Regions from separate parts of the Paenibacillus sp. FSL R7-0026 genome, predicted to be linked through region 2. Evidence: a T-box and tRNA genes for the amino acid it is inferred to sense, from the RefSeq annotation. Region 2 holds a T-box; the other holds one or more tRNA genes.
What was found. A T-box is a leader RNA that pairs with one kind of tRNA and senses whether it is charged. The one in region 2 lies ahead of trpS (tryptophan--tRNA ligase), so its partner is inferred to be a tRNA-Trp.

Region 1 (3,391 bases), 4.7 Mb from region 2:
GGGTCTGGTTCAAAGTGGTCGATGAATTAGTGGCTTCAAAAAAGAGGGAGCACATAACCTGCTCCCTTCACTTACACCTTCACTTCTGCAATCTTAACTTCATATGTTTCAACCGTTCATCTTTTGGCACAGCGTTGTGATGCTTCCTAGTGCCATCTTAGACGTTAGACTACATTGTCTCTGTCTCAATTCCTGATTATCAGTATACGTGCCAAGCTTATGCGATTTATTGCTTATCCTTAGTGCGAACTGTTTTCATATTTGGCTGTTCAAGTTGGATTAGAATTTTACCAAATCTTGCTCCACGTGAGAAGGTCACCGTACTATCCTTGTACGTATCGCTAATGTAATCCTCAGCCAATCTGAGGGAATCTTCATCCGATGGTAACTCATACGTATTAAGCCATTCTGGCAGCTTCTCGATAATCTCTTCCACCGGTACTTCAAATGAGTTAACTTCTCTCGTAATGATCATGGTGTATGAATAACCCTTCAAATACAGCAACTGTTGAATATATCCCATATCACCGGCCTTATATGAAGAAGTTACACCCAGTACATCCTTAAGTTCTTCCATTAGTGTGTGTTCCTTCTGTCCCGCCATAGTGCTTATATATACATACTTCCGGGCACAGTTGATCGCCATCTCAATCGTTTCCCAATCCGACATTGCTGGACACATGGATGCAAATGCAAAGTCATATTTCTTCTCCCAGCCTTTATCCTGAATGGAGATTTCCTCATATCGTTCGTTTACGATTTCGATATTGGATTCCAGAGCTGAAGGTATCGTCTCTTTCATAAGGGAGACAAGCAACTCAGAAGGCTCAACTGCGGTCACACTTGCCCCCTTTTCTGCAAAAGGAATGGTAAATATGCCTGAAGCGGCTCCAATGTCCAAAATGGATAACCCTGCGAATTCCACACCCTGGTTTTCAATCCAGCCCATAATGCGTTCAGAACGCTGCTTTCCTTCTTCAGTGAACGACTGTGCATGATAATCTCTTGCCCATCGCTCAAATACTTCTTCTGTATTAAATGGTGCGCTTTTCTTCTTATATTTTGAACTTCTCGGACCATTCTTCCATGCCTCTTCCCATACAGAAAGATCAAATAACAGATCGGTATCCGAAACATTTTTTCCATTAGTCACTCTACTTCACTCCTCCATATTAAAGACTTTACTTATCTACAATATACTGAATATAATTATACGTCAATCTTTATTAACGTCCATCTTCTCTTACTCTAGATTTTCTTACTGCACATAAATCATTTCATATGAAATAAAAATAGCCCTACACATTGCATAAGCAACATGTAGGGCTATTCAATATACCGGCGAGAGGACTCGAACCTCCACGGTTTCCCACTCGATTTTGAGTCGAGCGCGTCTGCCATTCCGCCACGCCGGCATATGCTGGAGGCGCCACCCAGATTCGAACTGGGGATAAAGCTTTTGCAGAGCTGTGCCTTACCACTTGGCTATGGCGCCATATTTTGGAGCGGACGACGGGAATCGAACCCGCGACCCTCGCCTTGGCAAGGCGATGCTCTACCGCTGAGCCACGTCCGCATAATGGCTGGGGATATAGGATTTGAACCTATGCATGACGGAGTCAAAGTCCGTTGCCTTACCGCTTGGCTAATCCCCAATAAAAAATGAAAAAACAAAGGGGCGATCGAGGGGAATTGAACCCCCGAATGCCGGATCCACAAACCGGTGCGTTAACCACTTCGCCACGATCGCCACAAAAGGTTATTTTCTAAAAAGTTAATTGGCAGGGGCAGCAGGAATTGAACCCACACCAACGGTTTTGGAGACCGTTGTTCTACCTTTAAACTATGCCCCTATAAAACTGGTGGAGGATGATGGATTCGAACCACCGAACCCGTACGGGAGCAGATTTACAGTCTGATGCGTTTGGCCACTTCGCTAATCCTCCAGGATTACATGGTGCCGGCGAGAGGACTTGAACCCCCAACCTACTGATTACAAGTCAGTTGCTCTACCAGTTGAGCTACACCGGCATATTAAATTATTTTAAAAATGGTGGCTCGGGACGGAATCGAACCGCCGACACGAGGATTTTCAGTCCTCTGCTCTACCGACTGAGCTACCGAGCCATAATAAAGTCTAATCTTAATTCCTTACACTTTATATAGGGCATCAGTGCCATACAGCAGATGTAGTGAACAGTTTGCCTCATGTAAAGATTAAATGGCGGAACCGACGGGATTCGAACCCGCGATCTCCTGCGTGACAGGCAGGCATGTTAGGCCAACTACACCACGGTTCCAGATCACTTTCTCAAAGGAAAGTATAATTGCGGGGGCAGGATTTGAACCTGCGGCCTTCGGGTTATGAGCCCGACGAGCTACCGGGCTGCTCCACCCCGCGTCGTTATAAAATTATATGGTGGAGGCTGAGGGGATCGAACCCCCGACCCTCTGCTTGTAAGGCAGATGCTCTCCCAGCTGAGCTAAGCCTCCATATTATGACCCGTAGGGGATTCGAACCCCTGTTACCTCCGTGAAAGGGAGGTGTCTTAACCCCTTGACCAACGGGCCTTGCTAAAAAAATTATCTGGCGGAGAGAGAGGGATTCGAACCCTCGAGACGCTTGTGACGCCTACACGATTTCCAATCGTGCTCCTTCGGCCAGCTCGGACACCTCTCCATATGGCTCCCCGAACAGGGCTCGAACCTGTGACAACTCGATTAACAGTCGAGTGCTCTACCAACTGAGCTATCAGGGAATATGCTTCAGAGATCGTTCTCTGAAAACTAGATTCGAAACGAAACATGCGAATTACAACTTGCTATTGGATAAGCCCTCGACCGATTAGTACTGGTCAGCTCCATGCATTGCTGCACTTCCACCCCCAGCCTATCTACCTCGTCGTCTTCAAGGGGTCTTACATACTGGGAAATCTCATCTTGAGGGGGGCTTCACGCTTAGATGCTTTCAGCGTTTATCCCGTCCGTACATAGCTACCCAGCGGTGCTCCTGGCGGAACAACTGGTACACCAGCGGTACGTCCATCCCGGTCCTCTCGTACTAAGGACAGCTCCTCTCAAATTTCCTACGCCCACGACAGATAGGGACCGAACTGTCTCACGACGTTCTGAACCCAGCTCGCGTACCGCTTTAATGGGCGAACAGCCCAACCCTTGGGACCTACTTCAGCCCCAGGATGCGATGAGCCGACATCGAGGTGCCAAACCTCCCCGTCGATGTGGACTCTTGGGGGAGATAAGCCTGTTATCCCCAGGGTAGCTTTTATCCGTTGAGCGATGGCCCTTCCATGCGGTACCACCGGATCACTAAGCCCGACTTTCGTCCCTGCTCGACTTGTAGGTCTCGCAGTCAAGCTCCCTTATGCCTTTG
Region 2 (3,391 bases):
CAATGCACCCATCCCTCTCCAACAACTGTACCGATACAGTTCAACCTTTTATCTATTTTAGCACGATGCACCCGGCAGTATATTGAATAAGGCCAGGACGTGCCTCGAACCTGACATAATTCAGGATAATGAAAGATAAAACGCTATGACTACTGTATTGGAGGAGCATTTATGAACACAACACACACCCGGGGATACGCTTATATCGCAGCTGTATTGTACGCAGCTATTATCGGTCTATCTTTTTTATTTGTTAAAATGACCGTCACTGTTGCACATCCGATTGATGTGCTTGCCCACCGATTCGCCCTGTCGCTGATCGTTGTGAGCATTCCTGTCATTTTTGGCTGGATCAAAATCCGACTGAGCCTTCGTGATCTGTGGCGCATCATTCCACTGGGGCTGTTATCTCCCGTCTTATTTTTTGCCTTTCAAGCCTTTGGACTTGTCTCTTCCAACTCATCGGAAGCCGGTATTATTCAGGCCATGGCCCCTGTATTCACACTCGTTCTCGCTTCAGTTTTCCTGAAAGAACGAACATCAACGATGCAGAAGCTGTTCCTGCTACTGTCTGTCGCCGGAGTGGTCTTTATTTTCATAATGCAAGGAAGTGGCATGTCTATAGGTAACCTGAAGGGTATTGCATTATTGCTACTATCCACGGTCTGTTTTGCAGGGTATGGTGTGCTTGCGAGACCATTAACCCAGAAGTATAAACCAATGGAATTAACCTGGGTCACACTGATGGTTGGCTGTATTGTATTTAACGCCGCTTCCCTGATCCGGCATGCGTCCAGCGGTTCCATGATGGACTACATCAAACCGCTTGGAGATACATCCTATCTGGGTGCACTCGCTTATCTGGCAATTCTCTCCACCATGATCTCCACCCTGCTCGCGAGCTATGCCCTGACCCATCTGGAGGCCTCGCAAATGAGTGTATTCAGCAATCTGTCCACGCTCATCTCCATCGTAGGAGGTGCATGGATATTGCATGAACCAGTGGGTAGCTATCACTATATTGGTGCATTGTTGATTATCGCCGGTGTGCTTGGCACCAATATGAGCGGTCGCAAACACAGGCTGGTCAGTGGAATCAAAGCGTGATATAATTCTGGAAATTGTAAACATTTGTTATCCTCGATGATGAAGAGAAGTACGTATGTCAGGATGCTACAGAGAGCCGGCGGGTGGTGGAAGTCGGTGCATCGGATATGTGGAAATGGGCTTCGGAGTTCCGAGTTGAACAGAGTCTGTATCCGTTCCTAGGAATACACACTTTCAGTAGGCGAGGCGGCATGTCCAGCCGTTATCCATGGACAGGATATCGATAGGCATGGAAGCTCATAAACGGGCTCCTGGTAGATGCCTCATCCGTATCCCTCAAGTGGGCCGCAACAGAGCGGCCAATGAAGGTGGCACCGCGAGGCACAAGCTTCGTCCTTTATTCTGTTCCCAACCGGGAAATGGGATAAAAGACGAAGCTTTTTTTTGATTTTTTTTGCAGGCTGAAAGGAGGTGATGGTCGTGGAAGACGGCTGGTGGCGACAGCTCAACGTTGAAAAATTACAAAACCAAAGGAGAATAAACCATGAACAAAAACAAGGATATTATTTTGACAGGAGATCGGACTACCGGACAACTTCATCTCGGCCATTACGTAGGCAGCCTGCGCAGTCGGGTGCAATTGCAGGAAGAGTACAAAACCTATATTTTACTGGCAGATGTTCAGGCACTCACCACCCACTATGATCAACCTGGCCTGATTGCAGATAGTGTTCATCAAGTCACGCTTGATTACCTCGCCGTAGGCATTGATCCGAACAAAGCTACCCTGTTCATTCAATCCATGATTCCGGAAATTGCGGAATTGACTGTGATCTTCTCCATGTTTGTTACCGTCAATACACTCCGGCATAATCCGACCATCAAGAGCGAAGCACGTGATCGTGGATATACCGACCTGTACTACGGATTTCTTGGATATCCGGTCAGTCAGGCTGCTGATATTGCATTCTGTAAAGCCACCCTTGTTCCGGCAGGGGAAGATCAGATTCCTCACATTGAGACAGCACGAAAATTGGTTCGGCGGTTCAACGAGTTATATGCTCCCATTCTCCCCGAACCCCGCATTTTGACCGGAGAGCGGCTTGGAGGACTGGATGGCGTTGGTAAGATGAGCAAAAGCATGGGGAATGCGATCTCATTAAATGCAAGTCCTGAAGATGTAAAAGCCAAATTGATCAAGGCCAAGACTGATCCTGCCCGCATCCATCGTTCTGATCCAGGACACCCGGATATCTGCCCTGTTTTTGCCTATCATCAGCTTTTCCGCAAGGAGAACGCAGACGAAATACATGCCAGTTGCAGTCAGGGGCGGATTGGATGCAAAGATTGTAAACAGATCGCAGGTGAAGCCATCAATGATCTGCTTGCTCCTTTTCGCGAACGACGGAATTATTATGTACAGCGTGATGATCAGGTGAAAGAGATTCTTATTGAGGGTACCCGTGAGGCCAGGAAAGCGGCCCGGGAAACGATGTTAGAGGTAAGAGAAGCCATGGGTATTCGTTATTTCGACTGACGGTATGAAGCGCTCCAATCACGTTAACACTGCTGAGGACAGTCTATTGGGAAAAGGGGACCCCTCAGCATGAAACGAACACAACCTTCTTTTTTACAAGCTATGATGTTGATCATGTTGTCCGTTGGCTTGATCAGCCATGTTCTGATTATTCCTGCCCTTTTGGCTGCGGCCAAAAGGGATTCTTGGATTTCCGTCCTGCTATCAGCCGGACCATTTCTAATATTTGCGCTAATGCTCGCCTATGTCTCTCGTTTCCTCCAGCATCAAACCCTGCATGAATGGTTAACATCCCGTCTCGGCAAGCCTATTGGCCTGTTCTTTCGAGTTGGTAACAGTCTGTTTTTTCTGAGCGCAATCTATTTCACCCTGCACGATACCACGACTTGGGCCAAAACAAATTACCTGACAGAAACGCCAATTCTGGTAACCAGTATTGCCCTCATGTCTCTCTGTGCCTATGGGGCATATAAAGGCATCCGCTCACTGGCATTTACGGCAGGATTGATCCTTCCACTGGTGGTACTGCTGGGCTTCTATGTTGCCATTGTGAACACTCAATACAAGGATTACAGTCGTCTCCTGCCTGTGTTAGAACATGGCTGGCATCCGGTGTTAAATGGCATGATTTACAGTCTTGCAGGCATGTTTGAACTGCTGTTCATCTGGTATATCCAGCCTCATCTCACCAAACGTATACGTGTATGGCAGTATCTGATGCTCGCACTCATTCTTGTGGGACTGACTGTCGGCCCACTCATCGGGGCGATTGTAGAATTCGATCCTTTTGAAGCCGCCAAAATGCGA

Region 1: it encodes a tRNA-Trp, which carries the amino acid that the T-box ahead of trpS (tryptophan--tRNA ligase) is inferred to sense. The anticodon was not compared.

What each region holds. Positions count from the first base shown of each region.
Region 1 is NZ_JBBORG010000001.1:5,443,090-5,446,480, forward strand. Features, by position in the region: gene MKY44_RS23845 (class I SAM-dependent methyltransferase) at 227-1,153, opposite strand; tRNA gene MKY44_RS23850 (tRNA-Leu) at 1,337-1,415, opposite strand; tRNA gene MKY44_RS23855 (tRNA-Cys) at 1,422-1,495, opposite strand; tRNA gene MKY44_RS23860 (tRNA-Gly) at 1,502-1,576, opposite strand; tRNA gene MKY44_RS23865 (tRNA-Gln) at 1,581-1,655, opposite strand; tRNA gene MKY44_RS23870 (tRNA-His) at 1,678-1,750, opposite strand; tRNA gene MKY44_RS23875 (tRNA-Trp) at 1,780-1,853, opposite strand; tRNA gene MKY44_RS23880 (tRNA-Tyr) at 1,861-1,946, opposite strand; tRNA gene MKY44_RS23885 (tRNA-Thr) at 1,956-2,031, opposite strand; tRNA gene MKY44_RS23890 (tRNA-Phe) at 2,052-2,127, opposite strand; tRNA gene MKY44_RS23895 (tRNA-Asp) at 2,223-2,300, opposite strand; tRNA gene MKY44_RS23900 (tRNA-Met) at 2,328-2,401, opposite strand; tRNA gene MKY44_RS23905 (tRNA-Val) at 2,418-2,493, opposite strand; tRNA gene MKY44_RS23910 (tRNA-Glu) at 2,500-2,571, opposite strand; tRNA gene MKY44_RS23915 (tRNA-Ser) at 2,589-2,680, opposite strand; tRNA gene MKY44_RS23920 (tRNA-Asn) at 2,684-2,759, opposite strand; rRNA gene MKY44_RS23925 (23S ribosomal RNA) at 2,826-3,391, opposite strand, start outside.
Region 2 is NZ_JBBORG010000001.1:773,403-776,793, reverse strand. Features, by position in the region: gene MKY44_RS03640 (aminotransferase-like domain-containing protein) at 1-12, opposite strand, end outside; gene MKY44_RS03635 (DMT family transporter) at 172-1,107, shown strand; T-box leader at 1,135-1,448, shown strand; gene trpS (tryptophan--tRNA ligase) at 1,592-2,584, shown strand; gene MKY44_RS03625 (GerAB/ArcD/ProY family transporter) at 2,654-3,391, shown strand, end outside.